3 regions of the Umezawaea sp. NPDC059074 genome follow, and region 2 is predicted to be linked to each of the others. Evidence: riboswitches for the same ligand, from Rfam matches in the RefSeq annotation. Region 2 holds a riboswitch; each other region holds the start of a gene.
What was found. Region 2 has a riboswitch for S-adenosylmethionine ahead of thrC (threonine synthase). Riboswitches for the same ligand answer to the same signal wherever they lie in the genome.
Positions count from the first base shown of each region.

Region 1 (5,518 bases), on a different contig from region 2:
CCGGTCCGACTTCCCGGCGGGCTGGCCGTCCAGGACCACGTCACCGGACTCGGTCAACGCCGCCACGGCGGTCCGGGACAGGCCGAGCAGCTTCGCCAGTCCGGCGTCGACGCGCATTCCGTCGAGACCGTCCGGCACGGGCAGGGTGCGGTACCCGCTCATCGCTTTGCTTCCTTCTTCACGGCACGAGTGCCGTCGTAGTCGCGTTGCAGCAGCGCCATCGTCACGATGAGGACGCCGCCGACGCAGATTGCCGAGTCGGCGAGGTTGAACACCGGCCACACCCGGCCGTAGGGGTCGAACAACGACAGGAAGTCCACCACGTGGCCGCGCAGCGGGCCGGGGGCGCGGAAGATCCGGTCGCCCAGGTTGCCCAGCGCGCCGCCGAGCACCATGCCCAGCCCGACGGCCCACGGCGCGGACCGCAGCTTGCGCGCGATCCAGCCGATGAACCCGACCACGGCGAGCGCGATCAGGGCGAGCACGGCGGTCCAGCCCTCGGCCAGACCGAAGGCGGCGCCGCCGTTGCGGATCAGCGGCAGGTAGAGGACCCCGCCGAGCAGCTCGAGCGGCTCACGCCCTTCGAGCGCCGCCACCGCGGCGATCTTGCTGAAGACGTCCGCCGCGAGCACCACCACGGCCACCGAGGCGAGCAGCGCCACGCGCCGCCGAGGCAGCACAGCAGGCGTCGCGTCAACCTCGGAGGGGGTGGTCACCCCACCATTGTCCCAGCACCCGCTCAGGACAGGAACGGCGGGAGCGGGCGCTCGTCGTTTTCGGGCACCCAGCGGCCGTCGCGCTGCGCGTAGGTCCACTTCGGACCCTCCGAGACCAGCGTGCGCAACGCGGCGACCAGGCGGTCCACGTGGTCGACGGTGCTGCCCAGGCCGAGGCTCGCCCGCAGCGCGCGGTGCTCGTGCGCGCCGACCTCGTCCAGCAGCCGGGTCACGGCGACGTGCGCGCAGAACGCGCCGTCCCGCACGCCGATCCCGTACTCGGCGGACAGCGCGGCGGCGAGGTAGCCGGCGTCGTGGCCGCCGATCGTGAAGCTGACCACGCCCACGCGGTCGTGGTCGGACTCGAACAGGCTCAGTTCCCGCAGGCCGGGGATGGTGGCGAGGCCGGTGCGCAGCCGCTCCAGCAGCACGCGCTCGTGCTCGACGGTCTGCTCCCAGTGCCGTCCCAGCACGTCGCAGGCGACGGCCAGCGCGTGCACGCCGACGACGTTGGGCGACCCGGCCTCGTGCCGCTCCGGCACCGCCGACCACGCCACGCCGAGCCGGTCGCCGTGGTCGGTCACGAGCTTGGTCGCGCCGCCGCCGACCAGGTACGGCTCGGCGGCCTGCAACCAGTCCGAGCGGCCGACGAGGACACCCGCGCCGAAGGGCGCGTAGATCTTGTGGCCGGAGAACACCGCGTAGTCGACGTCCAGCGCCCGCAGGTCCACCGGGCGGTGCGGGGCGAGCTGCGCCGCGTCCAGCGCGATCCGCGCGCCGTGCCGCCGGGCGACCTTCGCCAGCTCGGCCACCGGCCACAGCTCGCCGGTCACGTTCGACGCGCCGGTCACCACGACCAGGCGGGGGCCGACGGGGCAGGACTCCAGCTCGCGGTCCAGCACGGCGACGGCGGCGGCAGCGGTCGACGGCGTGGCGATCCGGCGCACGTTCGGCCCGCGCCACGGCAGCAGCGCCGCGTGGTGCTCGGCGTCGAACAGCACGACGGAGGTGTGCCTGGGGAGGCTGCGCGCCAACAGGTTCAGCGCGTCCGTGGTGTTGCGGGTGAACACCACGGCCTCGGTCGAGCGGGCGTTGAGGAAGCGGCGGACGGACTCGCGGGCCTGCTCGTACACCCGCGTCGACACCTGCGAGGCGAACCCGGCCCCGCGGTGGACGCTCGCGTACCAGGGCAGCAGCTCGTCGACGGCGTCCCGCACCTGCTCCAGACAGGGCGCGCTGGCCGCGTGGTCGAGGTTCGCGTACTCCACCCGCTCACCGGTCACGAGCGGCACGCGCAGCGCGGAGCCGACGACACCGGGAACGGCGGGAGCGGAGCTGCGGGGGATGGCGATGGTCATGGTGACGGCCCTTCGGGTCCTGGGGACCCCGGCGAAGGGCCCGCGCTTGCCCGAACGCAGTCGCGCCGGGCCAGGTCTTCACCGTGGGCACCCCACCGCGGAGGAGGGTTGCCGGCCAGCTAGCACGGGCTTCGCGCTGGCACTCATGACCTTTCGCGGACAACGCTAGCGGACCGGTCGGCGGTCCGTCGACCCCCGCTCAGATGCTGGGAAGCGACGGCTTTCCGCCGTCCTCGCCCTTCCAGCGGGCGTACCGGCCCGCCTTGTCGATCGACCGCAGCCGCTTCTCGGCCGCGTCCCGCGCGGCCTCGGTGGACACCACGAGCAGCTGGTCGTCCACCTGGAGGCGGGTGGTCGGCTGGGGCGTGAAACCGTTGCCGCCACGGGCGATGAGGCTCACCACGGCCCCCGGCGGCAGGCGCAGTTCGGACAGGTACACGCCGTGCAGCTTCGACCCCGGCTGGATCCGCACCTGGAGCAGTTCCGCCCCCAGCTCGTCCAACGGCGCCGAGTCGACCTGCACCTCGTGCGCCTCCCCCGCCCGCACCAGGCCGAGCAGCTTCGCCAACGCGGGCAGCGTGCTGCCCTGCAACAGGGTCAGCACCACCACGAGCACGAACACCGCGTCCACGAGGTCCTGCGACCCCGGCACGCCCTGGATCACCGGGATGAGGGCGAACACGATCGGCACCGCGCCGCGCAGACCGGACCAGGAGATGAACACCTGCTCGCGCCACGGCACCTTGAACGGGATGGCCGCCAGCGCCACCGACAGCGGTCGGGCCAGCAGCACCAGCACCGCGCCCGCGACCAGGGCGGGCACCAGCGCGTGCAGCACCCTGCCGGGCGAGGCGAACAGCCCGAGCAGCACGAACAGCCCGATCTGCGCCAGCCAGCCGAGCCCCTCGGCGAACGACAGCGTGTCCGAGCGGTGGGGCAGCCGCGAGTTCCCCAGCACCAGCGCGGCCGTGTAGACGGCGAGGAAGCCGGACGCGTGCGCGATGTCCCCGGCGGCGTAGGCGACCACGCACACCGCGACCGTCGCCAACGGGTACAGGCCGGTGGCGGGCAGGGCCGCGCGGCGCAGCGCCCCCGCGCCCAGCCAGCCGAGCGCGACGCCGATCAGGCCACCGGCCAGCAGCTCGTAGACGAGCAGCAGCGGGGCCGTCCAGGTGATCGGATCGGGGGACGCCAGCAGCACGACGGCGATGTACACCGGGGCGTCGTTGATGCCGGACTCCAGCTCCAGCGCGCCGGTCAGCCGTTTGCTCACGCCGACCGCGCGCAGCACACTGAACACCGCCGCCGCGTCGGTCGACGACAGCACCGCGCCCCACAGCAGCGCCATCCGCCAGTCGAGCCCCAGCAGGAAGTGCAGTGCCGCGCCGGTGGCCGCGACGCTCACGCCGACGCCCACAGTCGACAGTGCGATCCCCAGCCCCAGCGCGGGTTTCACCGCGGACCACCGGGTGGTGAGACCGCCTTCGGCGAGGATCAGGACGAGCGCGACCGTGCCCAGCGAGCGGGTCAGGTCGGCGTCCTCGAAGTCGATGCCGAGCACGCTCTCGCCGAGCACCACGCCGATGCCGAGGTAGAGCAGCAGCGACGGCAGGCCGACCTTGGTCGACACCCGGACGGCGATCACCGACACCAGCAGGACGGCCGCGCCTATGCCGAGGATGGCCGTGATTCCCAACGCGACCTCCCGGATCATGCTCGACGGTGACGCCATTCTTCCCTGTCACCACCGAATTGGACTAATCAGACAGGTGACGCGGGGGCCGACCGGTGCGCAGCGTCACGGACGACCCGTCCGCCGAGGCACGAACCAGCCGAACGAACCTAGCGGGACGTATCCACGACGGTGCATGTTGATCGACGGGCCGCGCGCCACCCCTGTCCGGCGCCCGACCCGGTCCACCCATTCCCTGCATGGAGCTGACAACGTGAAGCTGCGAACAGTCCTCGGCCGGTCGATCCCGGTCCTGATGGTCACCAGCGCGCTCATCGGAGCCGGGCCCGCCACCGCGGCCCCCGCCGCGCTCGCGGCGCCGAACATCTCGGTCGCCGCCATCCAAGCCGACCTCACCAAGTTGCAGAGCATCGCGACCGCCAACGGCGGCAACCGCGCCCACGGCCGCCCCGGCCACAAGGCGTCCGTCGACTGGATCAAGGGGCGGCTGGACGCCGCGGGCTTCACCACCCGCGTGCAGACGTTCACCAGCAACGGGGCCACCGGCTACAACCTGATCGCCGACATGCCCGGCGGCGACCTCAACAACATCGTCATGACCGGCGGCCATCTCGACAGCGTCACCGCGGGCCCCGGCATCAACGACAACGGCACCGGCTCGTCGTCGATCCTGGAGGTCGCGCTGGCCGCGAAGGCGAGCGGCACGGCGTTCTCGAAGCACCTGCGCTTCGGCTGGTGGGGCGCTGAGGAACTCGGCCTGGTCGGGTCCACGTTCTACGTGAACTCGTTGTCCTCCACCGAGAAGTCGAAGATCAAGACGTACCTGAACTTCGACATGACCGGTTCCCCGAACCCCGGCTACTTCGTCTACGCGGGCGCCAGCCAGCCGTCCGGCTCGGTGGCCGTGCAGCAGACGCTGGTCAACTACTTCACCTCGATCGGCGTGCAGACCGAGCTGACCGAGGTCGGCGGGCGTTCCGACCACGCCGCGTTCGCCCGCGCGGGCATCGCCACCGGCGGCACGTTCTCCGGTGCCGAAGTGATCAAGACGGCGGCGCAGGCGGCGAAGTGGGGCGGCACCTCCGGCGTCGCCTTCGACCGCTGCTACCACCGCTCGTGCGACACCACGGCCAACATCAACGCGACGTCCCTCGACCGCCAGGCCGACGCCATCGCGCACACCGTCTGGGCACTGGCCTCCTAGCCCGTCCCGATGAACCGACCGGGGCGGGGTCCACGACCCCGCCCCGGCCACCACGGAGAAGTCCCTGCTTGCGCACCTCGAACACCCCGCCCCGGCGGCACTCAGCCGTGGGCGCTCAACGCGACCAGCGTGTCGTCCAGCAACGTCCGCCGCTCCCCCACGACGTGCGGCGTGGTGGCCCGCAACTGCGCCTGCCCCAGGTAGACCGAGTACGCCAGCACGGCCCGGCGACAGCTCGCCTCGACCGAGAACCCGAGCGCGCGGAACAGGTCCTCCAGGTACCGGATGCGCCCGTCGGTCACGCGCTTGAGGATCGGCGCGACGATCGGGTCGTCGGCGGCGGCCAACAACGCCGACTCGACCGCACACCCACCGGCGCACTCCACGAGCACCCGCCCGAAGATCAACCGCAGTCGAACGGCCGGATCGCTCTCGCCACCGACCAACTCCCGCATTTCCGCGAGGTGCTCCCGCTCCCAGCGTTCTACCGTCGCCAGCAGGAGCGCGTCGCGATTCGGGAAGTGCCAGTACGCGCTGCCCTTGGTGG
Region 1 covers NZ_JBHYHC010000051.1:967-6,484, reverse strand. The annotation lists gene ACFWW9_RS23275 (RluA family pseudouridine synthase) at 1-162, opposite strand, end outside; gene lspA (signal peptidase II) at 159-716, opposite strand; gene ACFWW9_RS23265 (aminotransferase class V-fold PLP-dependent enzyme) at 740-2,074, opposite strand; SAM riboswitch class IV at 2,112-2,225, opposite strand; gene ACFWW9_RS23260 (potassium/proton antiporter) at 2,274-3,788, opposite strand; gene ACFWW9_RS23255 (M28 family metallopeptidase) at 4,021-4,971, shown strand; gene ACFWW9_RS23250 (TetR/AcrR family transcriptional regulator) at 5,073-5,518, opposite strand, start outside.
Region 1: another riboswitch for S-adenosylmethionine. It lies ahead of ACFWW9_RS23265 (aminotransferase class V-fold PLP-dependent enzyme); the one in region 2 lies ahead of thrC (threonine synthase).

Region 2 (5,518 bases):
GCGCAGCAGTGGCCGCACGTCGGTGAACCCGCGATCACGAAGGAGGTGAGCTACGCCAACGACAGCGCCGTGCCGGTGACGCTGGACCTGCGGGTCGACGCGGCGACGCCGGACGGGACGACCGCGCCCGCGGGGCTGTTCACCGTGACGCCCGCTCAGCTCACCGTGCCCGCGGGGAGCAAGGCGACCGCGACGGTCACGGCCGACGTGGCCAAGGCGCCCGCCGGTGGGCAGTTCGGTGGTGCGCTGACCGCCTCGGCGAGTGGGGTGACCGTGCGGACCGCGGTGGTGGTCGACCTGGAGCCGGAGAGCTACGACCTGGTGGTCAACGGGATCGAGAGGTCAGGTGAGGGGGCGAAGTACGTCAACGCGTCGTTGGTGGACCTGGAGACGGGTGCGCTGCTGTTCCTCGACAAGGACGCCGACGGTCGGTTGCGGCGGCGGGTGCCGATCGGCGAGTACCTGCTGTTCGGGTCCGTGCAGGGGTCCGGGGCGCAGTACACGCACGACTCGTTCAGCTACCCGAAGCTGACGGTTCGCGGGCCCACGGCGATCGACTTGGACGCGCGGGTGGCGAAGCCGATCGTGCTGACGCTGCCGGATCCGACGGCGCGGTTGTCGTTGCTGGAGACCGGGGTTCAGCGGGTCTACCGGTCCAAGAGCGGGCCGAAGACGTACCAGATCGGTGGGTTCTCGTTCGGTGGTGACCTGTCGCACGTCGGTCTGGCGCACCTCGGGCCGGAGGCCGCGCCGAACGAGGTGCTCGGCAAGCTCAGCACGAGCTGGATCGCGAACGGGGGCAACGACTTCTACGGGTTGGCCTGGTACCTGAAGGGGCGGACGCACACCGGGTTGACCGAGGTGATCCGGAAGGCGGACCTGGCGACCGTTCGGGTCGACGTCGGGGCTCCTCAGCCGGGGGAGTCCGTGACGATCGGCAACGCCTCGTCGCCGCACGGGCAGGGTGAGTGGGGGTGGGGTGCGATCGAGTCGTTCACCGCGCCCGGAGTGCGCACCGAGTACTACGGAGGGGAGAACGCGGACTGGGCTCGGCGGATGAACGTGCAGAGCCCGGAGGGGTACCGGGGTGGGCTGGACGGGCCGCCGAAGTCGTACGCGCCGCGCAAGGCGTACGAGGAATCCTTCTACCACGCCGTTTTCGGGCCGTCGTTGACGGACAACCGGGGTCGGCCGTGGCTGTACCGCGACGGTGAGGAGTTGGCCGCGGATCTGCGGCTGTTCGGTGACTCCGCGGGCAACGCCGGGCGGGCGGCTCCGGTGGTGGGGTCGACGAAGGTCTACCGGAACGGGGAGTTGTTGGCCGAGAACGACGACGGTGGGTACGGGCGGTTCGAGTTGCCCGACGGGGTGGCCGACTACCGGCTCACGGCGGACGCGGCGCGGAGCACGTCGCCGTTCAGCACCAGGGTGTCCGTGGCGTGGACGTTCCGGTCGGACCGGACCGCGAAGGTCACGGCGCTGCCGATCTCGGTGATCCGGTACGCGCCGAAGCTCGACGCGGCCGGGACGGCGCCTGCCGGGAAGTCGTTCGTGGTGCCGGTGTCGGTGCAGGACCAAGCCGGGGTGGCGCGGTCGCGGTCGAAGATCACGTCGGCCGAGGTGTCCTACGACAGCGGGGCGACGTGGCGGGCGGTGTCGGTGAACGGGGGTTGTGTGCTGGTGTTGGCGCACCCGAAGGGGGCCAAGTCGGTGTCGTTGCGGGCGAAGGCCGGTGATCGCTCGGGCAACACCGTCGAGCAGACCGTGATCGACGCCTACCTGCTGCGCTGACGGCAAGGTGGGGCCGCACCCGACGGGTGCGGCCCCACCTGGGCCGGAGAAAGGGTCAGCGCTTGCCGAGGGCGTCCAGCACGGCCTGGGCCGACGGCGGGACGGTGGCCAGCGGGGACAGGGTGTGGGCGACGGCGTCGAGGGTCTTGAGGCCGTCGCCGGTGATGAGCAGCACGGTCTCCGCGTCGGGGTCGAGCTTGCCGGTCTCGACCAGCTTCTTCGCCGTCGCGACGGTCACGCCGCCCGCGGTCTCGGCGAAGATGCCCTCGGTCCTGGCCAGCAGCCGGATGCCCTCGACGACCTCCTCGTCGGTGACGTCCTCGATCGCGCCTCCGGTGCGGCGCACCGCGTCCAGCACGTACGGGCCGTCGGCCGGGGCGCCGATCGCCAGCGAGCGGGCGATGGTGTCCGGGCGGACGGGGCGGACCACGTCGTGGCCCTCCTTGAACGCGGCGGACACGGGGGAGCAGCCGGTGGCCTGCGCGCCGAACACCCGGTACGGGGTCTGCTCGACGAGGCCGAGTTCGCCGAACTCGCGGAAGGCCTTGTCGACCTTGGTGAGCTGCGAGCCGGACGCGATGGGCACGACGATCTGCTCGGGCAGGCGCCAGCCGAGCTGCTCGGCGACCTCGTAGCCCAGGGTCTTGGAGCCCTCGGCGTAGTACGGGCGGACGTTGACGTTCACGAACGCCCAGTCCTCGTGCTCCGCGGCCAGTTCCTGGGCCAAGCGGTTCACGTCGTCGTAGTTGCCGTCGACGGCGATCAGCGCGCCGTCGTACACGGCGGTCATGAGGATCTTCGCCTGCTCCAGCGAGGAGGGGACGAGCACGACCGAGTCCCAGCCCGCGCGGGCGGCCGCGGCGGCGACGGCGTTGGCCAGGTTGCCGGTGGACGGGCAGGCGAGCACCTTGAAGCCGAGTTCGCGGGCGGCGGCGAGGGCCACGCCGACCACGCGGTCCTTGAACGAGTGCGTGGGGTTGCCGGTGTCGTCCTTCACCCACACCTTGCGCAGGCCCAACGCCTTCGCGAGGCGGTCCGCCTGCACCAGGCGGGTGCCGCCGGGCTCGGTGTTCGGGTGGGACTGGACGTTCGACGGGACGGGGAGGAGGCCGCGGTAGCGCCAGATCGACCGGGGGCCGGACTCGATGTCCTCGCGGCGGATCCGGCCGAAGTCGTAGGCCACTTCCAGCGGCCCGAAACACTCGACGCACGCGTACTCGGCGGCGAGGGGGGTTTCGTGGCCGCACTCCCGACACGAGAGCGCGCGGGCGGGGCCGAGGTCGAACGAGGTGCTCGTGGGCACACTGACAGCAGTCATCGCGAGGTAACTCCTCATCTGTCCCGCAGCGCGGGTCGGAATTGGCACCGTGACCGTCGGGCGCTCGCACACGTGCGAGAACCTGACGCTCGGGTTGCCGGGGCTTCTTCGGGCCGATCCCTCTGCCCCTCTGGATGAGCGGTATTCAGTTGTGTCCCTCAAGTTACGGCACCCTCCCGCCCCTCGACCACCGGCGTCCACACTCCGGGAGTCGGTGGACCGTGGGAGGATTCGTGCCGTGAGCGCTGCGGCTGTCGCCCCTGATCCGTTGCAACTCGTGGTCGGCGACGAGGAACTGCTGGTGGAAAGGGCGATCCGCGCGGCATTGGACGCGGCGCGCGCGATCGACGCCCAAGCCGACCTGACCCGCGTCCGGGTGACTGACCTCACCCCTCCCGAGCTGGCCGAACTCGTCAGCCCGTCGCTGTTCGCCGAGGGCAGGGTCATCGCGCTGGAGGCCGCGCAGGAGGCGGGCAAGGAGATCGCCGACACGGTGATCGCCTACGCCAAGGCCCCCGCGGACGGCATCACGCTCGTGGTCGTGCACTCCGGCGGCGGGCGCAGCAAGGCCGCCAAGGAACTGCCCGCTGCGTTGAAGAAGGCGGGCGCCTCGGTCATCGAGTGCCCGAAGATGACGAAGGCCTCCGACCGCGAGGCGTTCGTGCGCAACGAGGTCCGCGCGGCGGGCGGCAAGATCGACCCCGAGGGCGTCGCGGTGCTGATCGACTCCGTGGGGACGGACCTGCGCGAGCTGGCGGCCGCGGCGTCGCAGCTGGTGGCCGACAGCGGCGGGAAGGTCAACGCCGACGAGGTCCGCCGGTACCACCGGGGCAAGGCCGAGGTGACCGGGTTCGCGGTCGCCGAGAAGGCCGTGGCGGGAGACCGGTCCGGTGCGCTGGAGGCGTTGCGGTGGGCCATGCAGCTCGGCGTGCCGCACGTGCTGGTCGCCGACGCGCTCGCCGACTCGGTGCGGACCATCGCGCGGGTGTCCGCGGCGGGCCGGGCGGACCCGTTCCAGCTCGCGGGCAAGCTCGGAATGCCGCCGTGGAAGGTGAAGAAGGCCCAAGGCCAGGCGCGCGGATGGGATGCCGCCGGATTGGCCGAGGCTATGTCCGTGGTCGCTTTGTTGAACGCCGACGTGAAAGGCGTGGCCGCCGACGCGGATTACGCTTTGGAACGGGCTGTTCTGCGCATTGTCGCCGTGCATTCACGTCGCTGACGGCCCGAATTGGGTTGGGTGACCGGAATCGGTCACCCAACCCAATTCGGTGAGGGCGTCAGCCGCAGGGAAGGGGCGCGGTGGCGGTGGTGTACGGGCTGAAGCCCGCGCTGTCGTACTTGATCTTCAGGGATTCGGTGAAGCTGAACCCGCAGCCGGGGTGCGTGTAGACGAAGCTCGAGTAGATGGTCTGCTGGGCGCCCGCGGCCAGGGTCCACGTCCCGCTGTCGTCGTGCTCCTCGGTCCACGGGGACTTGATGTCGAGGTCCCAGGTCACGGTGCGCGGGCTGGTCGCGGTGTTGATGATGCCCAGGTAGCCCTGGGTGGAGCACACGCTGGTGCAGGTGTACGCGAAGCACGCCTGGTACTTGATCTTGCCCCAGCCGACGGTCGCCCCGCACTTGGACGAGCTGATCGCCGCGGCCGTGAAGTCCGGCGCGTCGGCGGCGGCGACGCGGGTGGACGTGACGGCCGCGGCGGGGTCGGCGGGCGCCGCGGTGGCGGCCGCCGACAGGCCGAGCACGGCCGTCGCGCACACGCAGAGCACAGCGAGGAGTTTGGCCAATTGTCGCATTTCCATGCCCCCAGGCAGATCGATGGACGAATCGAGGGAAACGCTACTCGATTCCCATTGGGCCGGCCGGCGACTGAACGGGTCTCCCGTGGGCCGACCATTCGTCGTAGCGGGGAATCCAGTCGATGAGGGGGACATCGGATCGCTGTCCGGAATTTCCCCGAAAACGCCGAAAGGCGCCACTCCGAGGAGTGACGCCTTTCGGGTGGAGCCGCGAAAGCTTCGCTTTCGAGAAATCAGAGCTGGTTGGCGCGCTTCGCCAGGGCCGACTTCTTGTTGGCGGCCTGGTTGGCGTGGATGACGCCCTTGGTCGCGGCCTTGTCGAGCTTGCGGGACACGTCCTGCAGGAGCGCGGTGGCCTTGTCCTTGTCGCCGGCGTCGGCGGCCTCGCGGAACTTGCGCACCGCGGTCTTCAGGGAAGACTTGACGGACTTGTTCCGCAGCCGAGCCTTCTCGTTGGTCTTGATCCGCTTGAGCTGGGACTTGATGTTGGCCATGCTGACGCCCTCATTCTCTTACGTTTGGGGTGTACCGCGTTGGTGTTTCGGCCCTGCCGGTGAAGGCAGGTTTCCTCCAGTGCGGAATGCCACGCGGGTACGGCCAGCAAGACTAGCAG
Region 2 covers NZ_JBHYHC010000171.1:3,295-8,812, reverse strand. The annotation lists gene ACFWW9_RS41610 (S8 family peptidase) at 1-1,791, shown strand, start outside; gene thrC (threonine synthase) at 1,847-3,109, opposite strand; SAM riboswitch class I at 3,121-3,250, opposite strand; gene holA (DNA polymerase III subunit delta) at 3,348-4,328, shown strand; gene ACFWW9_RS41595 (hypothetical protein) at 4,387-4,908, opposite strand; gene rpsT (30S ribosomal protein S20) at 5,139-5,399, opposite strand.

Region 3 (5,518 bases), on a different contig from region 2:
GTCCGTGCCGAGCGCCGTGCCGCCGTAGAGCGCGAACGGGACGTCCGCGCCGATGCCGCGGGCCAGCGTCGCCAGCTCGTCGCGGCCGATCTCCAGCTTCCACAGGCTCGCCAGCCCGACCAGCGCGGCGGCCGCGTCGGCGCTGCCGCCCGCCATGCCGCCCGCGACGGGGATGTTCTTGCGGATCACCACGCGGACCTTCGGGTCCTCGGGATCGCGCCCCACGTGCGCCGCCAGGGCCTGAACGGCCTTCCAGGCGAGGTTCGACGGGTCGGTGGGCACGGAGTCGGCGCCCTCGCCGCGCACCTCCACACCGGGGTCGTCGGCGATCGCGACCGTGACGTCGTCGTGCAGCGACAACGCCTGGAAGATCGTGACCATGTCGTGGTAGCCGTCAGCGCGGAGGTTCCCGACGGCCAGGTGGAGGTTGACCTTGGCCGGGACGCGGACGGTGACCGGGGGTGGGACTACGGCGAGCACGCCTTGCAGCCTACGGGCGTCGAGGACGTGTTCGCTCGCATCGGGCTGTAGCCAAGGCCACCCGGCGGGGCCGGGTGGCCTTGGCGCACTGGTCAGACGGGTAGGGCGGTCCCGGAGAACTTCTGCTTGATGTAGTCCTTGACCTGCTTCGACTGGAGCATCCCGATCAGTTCGGCGATCCTCGGGTCGTCCTTGAGCTCGGTGCGGGTGACCAGGCCGTTGGCGTTGGGGTTGCCCTCGGCCTTCTCCAGCACGAGCGCGTCGAGCGACGGCTTGAGGCCCGCGCCGATCGCGTAGTTGCCGTTCACGACGGAGGCGTCGGTGTCCTCCAGCGACCGCGGCAGCTCCGACGGCTCCAGCTCGACGAACTCCAGCTGTCCGGGGTTGTACTCGACGTCGCGGAGCGTCGCCGTGGCCTCGGTGCCCGTTCGCACCTTGATCCGCCCGTTGGCCTGGAGCAGCGCGAGGCCGCGGGTCTGGTTCGGGCCCTCCTTCGCGATGCCGATCTTGGCTCCGGTGGGCAGGTCCGCGAGCTTGTGGATCTTCTTGGAGTAGAGGCCGAGCGGTTCGAGGTGCACCGCGCCGATCCACTCCAGCGGAGCGCCCGTCGTCTGCTTGAACGCGTCCAGGTTCGGCTGGGTCTGGAAGTAGTTGGCGTCGATGTCGCCGTCGACCAGCGCCGTGTTCGGCAGCACGTAGTCGGTGAACTCCACGACCTTGATCTTGAGGTTCTCGTCCTTGGCCAGGATGTCGGCCACGTGCTTGAGGATCTCGCCGTGCGGGCTGGGACTGACACCGACCCGCAGCACGGTGTGCGGGTCGGTCGCGGCGGCTCCAGTGCCGCAGCCCGCCGTCAGCAGCAGCGCGACAAGGGCAGCACGAATACGCATTGGGTTCCTTCGTGAGGTGGTTCGACGTTTCAGCGGCCGGCGATCAGCCGGTTCCGGCGGGTCGCACAAGGCGGGGATCGGCGGACGTTCGCCAACGAACCCGAACAGACCCGTGCGGGCATTGGTCTAGTGCACGGGCTGTGGCGGAGAGGTCCGACGCGGAGATCGCGGTCACGCCGATGACGTCGATCAACGCGGGTGAGGCCTTGCGGGACTGCACGACGGCAGCGTACCCATCCCAGGCGTCTCACCAGGCCAAACAGGGGCCTGGTGCACTTTCGTCCAAGAAAACCTGCACCGCTCCACCACTGGTGGGCGGCGCGGTGAGCGCCCGACTACCGACAGTCGGAGGAGTGGGACCCTGAGCGACAACTGTCGAGCCGAGTTACGAAACCGGAAAGTTCCTCAGGTAAAGGTCTGGCCGCGCCCCACCGTGATCGGTGAACCGCGGCCAGCCTCAAGTCCTGCTCAAGCGGCGACGCCCTGCGGCCCCTTGAGGGTGCGCTGGACGGACGCGCCGGCCTCGGAGATCCACTCGAGCGCGGAGTCCGAGCGCTCGCCCGTGAGACCGACGCGGAACCGCGCGACGGGCGTCTCACCGAGCCGCGTGAGCCCGCCTCCGAGCAGGTTCAGCTCGACGCCGAACCGGCTGGTGACCTCGGGCAGCAGCGCGCCGACGGCCGCGAAGCCGACCAGCACGACGTCCGCCACGCGGTCGAAACGGCTCTCCGCCAACGGGTTCTGGTCGATCGCGGGCAGCAACGACGTGGCCGTGCGGCTGGCGGCGTCGGACACCAGGTCCAGCACCTTGCCGTGCTCCACGACCCGGCCGCCGTCGAGGACCGCGACGTCGTCGCAGATCCGCCGCACCACGGCCATGTCGTGCGTCGCGACGAGAACGGTGATGCCCAGCTCGGCGCGGGCGCGGTCCAGCACGGTCAACACGGAACCGCTGGTGTCGGGGTCGAGCGACGCGGTCGGGTCGTCCGCCAGCAGCACCGACGGCCCGGCCGCCAGCGCGCGGGCCACGGCGATCCGCTGCCGCTGCCCGGCGGTGAGCTGCTCGGGGTAGCTGCCCGCCCGGTCGGTCAGCCCGACGAGGTCGAGCAGTTCGGCGACGCGGTTGCGGCGCTGCGGCCCCGGCACGCCCGCGGACTCCAGCGGCAACGCCACGTTGCCCGCGGCGGTCCGCTGCCGCAGCAGCGAATCCCCTTGCGGCACAACGCCGATCTGACGACGAGCGGCCCGCAGCGCGGTGCCGTCCAACGACGCGAGGTCGGTGCCGTCGACCCGGATCGCCCCGCTGTCGGGGCGCTCCAGCAGCGCGACGCACCGGGCGAGGGTGGACTTGCCCGCTCCGCTGGGGCCGACCACGCCGAGCACGGTTCCGGCCTGGACTTCGAGGCTGACGCCGTCCAGTGCCACGACGGGGCCACTGCGACCGGCGAAGGACTTGGTGAGGTTTTCGACTGTGATCACGTTTTCGCTCCACGGCTACGCGCGGCGTCGCTCGCTTGTGGCATGCGACGGCCGTCCTCAAAGGACCGTCCGATGAGGACGGCGAGGAATTCGGGTAGAAGCTAGGGGATGGGAAGAGGAGGCGCCTGAACGGTTAGCGTCGACAGCCCGTGTTCGTGCGACGGCACTGGTCGACTGTCCGTCGCCTCGTGAGCATTCCCTGCGTGGGCACGTAATCCTCCATCGAGCCTGGCGGAAGCACCTGCCCGCGTCCAGCGGGTGGTTGCTGCGGCGTCAAAGAGCCAGGTCTCTCGGCCGCTCGGGATGGCACCACGAGTACACCCGACGCGACACCGCAAACGCAAGCCCGAACAGCCCAGAATCTGGGATCGTTCGAGAAGTCACACTTCCGGACCAGTATCACCGCCCGGTTCCGGTACCGAACCCCTGGATCAACGGCCGATCGGCCCACTGGCCGATGATCAACCGGCACACATGCACCCGAACAGGTGAATCGAGCGAGCGCTGTCGCTCAAACGATGGACACCAGCCACAAGCAGACCAGCAGCATCAAGCACCACGACACCGACCCTCGACCGAGCCTCAACCGCACCCACCGACCCCGAGCTCACCCGACCCGAGGACCACACCCGCCCCGCACACCAAGGCCGACACCGACGTCGAAAAAATGTCGTACCCCCGCCGTAGCGTGTGTGTCGGGGGGTCTTCACAGCTGGAGGACCCCTGCCTCGCCATGACCGTCAGCCCGTGACACGACAGCCTCCGGTCAGGCAGTCGCCGCGATCCGAAGCCGCCCCATCCAAGGGCCACACCCGCCCCGCGCGTCGAGGCCGGCACCGGCCTCGAAAAAATGTCGTACCCCCGCCGTAGCGTGTGCGTCGGGGGGTCTTCACAACAGGAGGACCTCTGCTTCGGCGCGGTCGTCGGCCAACGACGCCACAGCCGGAGGGGCCCCGGTCAGGCGGTCGCCGCGATCCTCGCGAAGTCCGAGACGCTCAACTGCTCTCCCCGAATGCCGGGGTCCACGCCCGCCATCACCAACCGCCGCTCGGCCTCCACAGCGGACCCGGCCCACCCGGCCAGCGCGGCCCTCATCGTCTTGCGCCGCTGGGCGAAAGCCGCGTCCACCAACGTGAACAGCGCCCGTCGGTCCACACTGGACACCAGTTCCGGTCGCCGCCGGAACGCCACCAGCGCGGAGTCCACATTGGGCACGGGCCAGAACACCGAGCGCGGCACGGCCCCGGCCCTGCGGGCGTCGGCGTACCAGGCGAGCTTGACGCTGGGCACCCCGTAGACCTTGCTCCCCGGCCCGGCCGCCATCCGGTCGGCCACCTCGGCCTGCACCATCACGAGCCCCTTGGTCAACGACGGCAGCTCGGCCATCAGGTGCAGCACGACCGGCACGGCCACGTTGTACGGCAAGTTCGCGACCAGCGCCGTGGGCGCGACGGGCAGGTCCGCGGCCGACACCCGCATCGCGTCCCCGAGGACGACGTGCAGCCGATCCGCCAGCCCCGGCGCCCGCTCCGCGACCGTCTCCGGCAGCCTCCCGGCCAGCACCGGGTCGATCTCCACGGCCACGAGGGACGCGCAGGCGGGCAGCAGCGCCAACGTCAGCGACCCCAGCCCCGGCCCGACCTCGAGCACGACGTCCGAGGGCGTCAGGTCCGCGACCGTCACGATCCGCCGGACCGTGTTCGGGTCGTGCACGAAGTTCTGCCCGAGCTTCTTCGTGGGGCGGATGTCCAGTTCGGCCGCGAGGCGCCGAACGTCGGCCGGGCCGAGGAGCATGCTCCCCGGCCCGGTCGACGACGCTTGTTCAGTCACGTGGCAATTGTTACGGCAAGCCGAGCTTCGCCCGGCAGCCGGGCCACGCGGAGTACGCGCCACCGGCCGCGTCGCGGACCTTGGTGGCGATGGCGATCTGCTGCTCGCGGGACGCGAGGTACGCCTCGGGCGCGTACTGGCCGCCGCCGTAGGCGTTCCAGGTGGAGGGGCTGAACTGCACGCCGCCCGAGTAGCCGTTGCCGGTGTTGATGGCCCAGTTGCCGCCCGCCTCGCACTGCGCGAGCCGGTCCCAGTCGCTGCCGTCGGAGATGACGGGGGTCGCCGGGGCCTTGGTGCCCTTGCGGACCTTCTTGGCGACGGGCTCCTTGGTGACCTTGGAGCCGATCTCCTCGCGGCCCACCTCCTGGCCGTTCTTGAGCGTGACGCGGTAGGACTTCATCGCCTCGCCGGCGACGCCCTCCTGCTCGACCTTCGTCTCGCCCTTCTTCATCTCCGCGTCGAGGATCTCCTCGACCGGCGGCGCGATGGGCTCGGCGACGTTGACCACGGAGACGCCGGTGCGGCTGATGTGGATCTCGGCGCCGTTGGCGATCTTGAGGTCCATCCCGCCCTCGACGGTGTCCTCGGCGCCCATGGAGACCTTCTCGGCCTGCATGAGCTCGCCGACCGTCAGCGCGGTGGTCTTCAGCTGCCGCGGGGCGTTGCCGCCGTCGTACAGCGTGACGTTCTTCAGGCTCTTGACCTGCAGCGCCATGCCCGAGAGGGGCACGTCCTTGCCGCGGTCCTCGGAGACCCAGGCACCGTCGTCGTTGATGCCGAGCTGGTCGAGCGCCTCGCCGACGTTGACGGAGCGGACCCAGCCCTCCTTCTGCTCACCG
Region 3 covers NZ_JBHYHC010000009.1:28,215-33,732, forward strand. The annotation lists gene ACFWW9_RS06670 (4-(cytidine 5'-diphospho)-2-C-methyl-D-erythritol kinase) at 1-480, opposite strand, end outside; gene ACFWW9_RS06675 (MetQ/NlpA family ABC transporter substrate-binding protein) at 573-1,370, opposite strand; gene ACFWW9_RS06680 (methionine ABC transporter ATP-binding protein) at 1,839-2,849, opposite strand; SAM riboswitch class I at 3,066-3,159, opposite strand; gene rsmA (16S rRNA (adenine(1518)-N(6)/adenine(1519)-N(6))-dimethyltransferase RsmA) at 3,807-4,643, opposite strand; gene ACFWW9_RS06690 (transglycosylase family protein) at 4,690-5,518, opposite strand, start outside.
Region 3: another riboswitch for S-adenosylmethionine. It lies ahead of ACFWW9_RS06680 (methionine ABC transporter ATP-binding protein); the one in region 2 lies ahead of thrC (threonine synthase).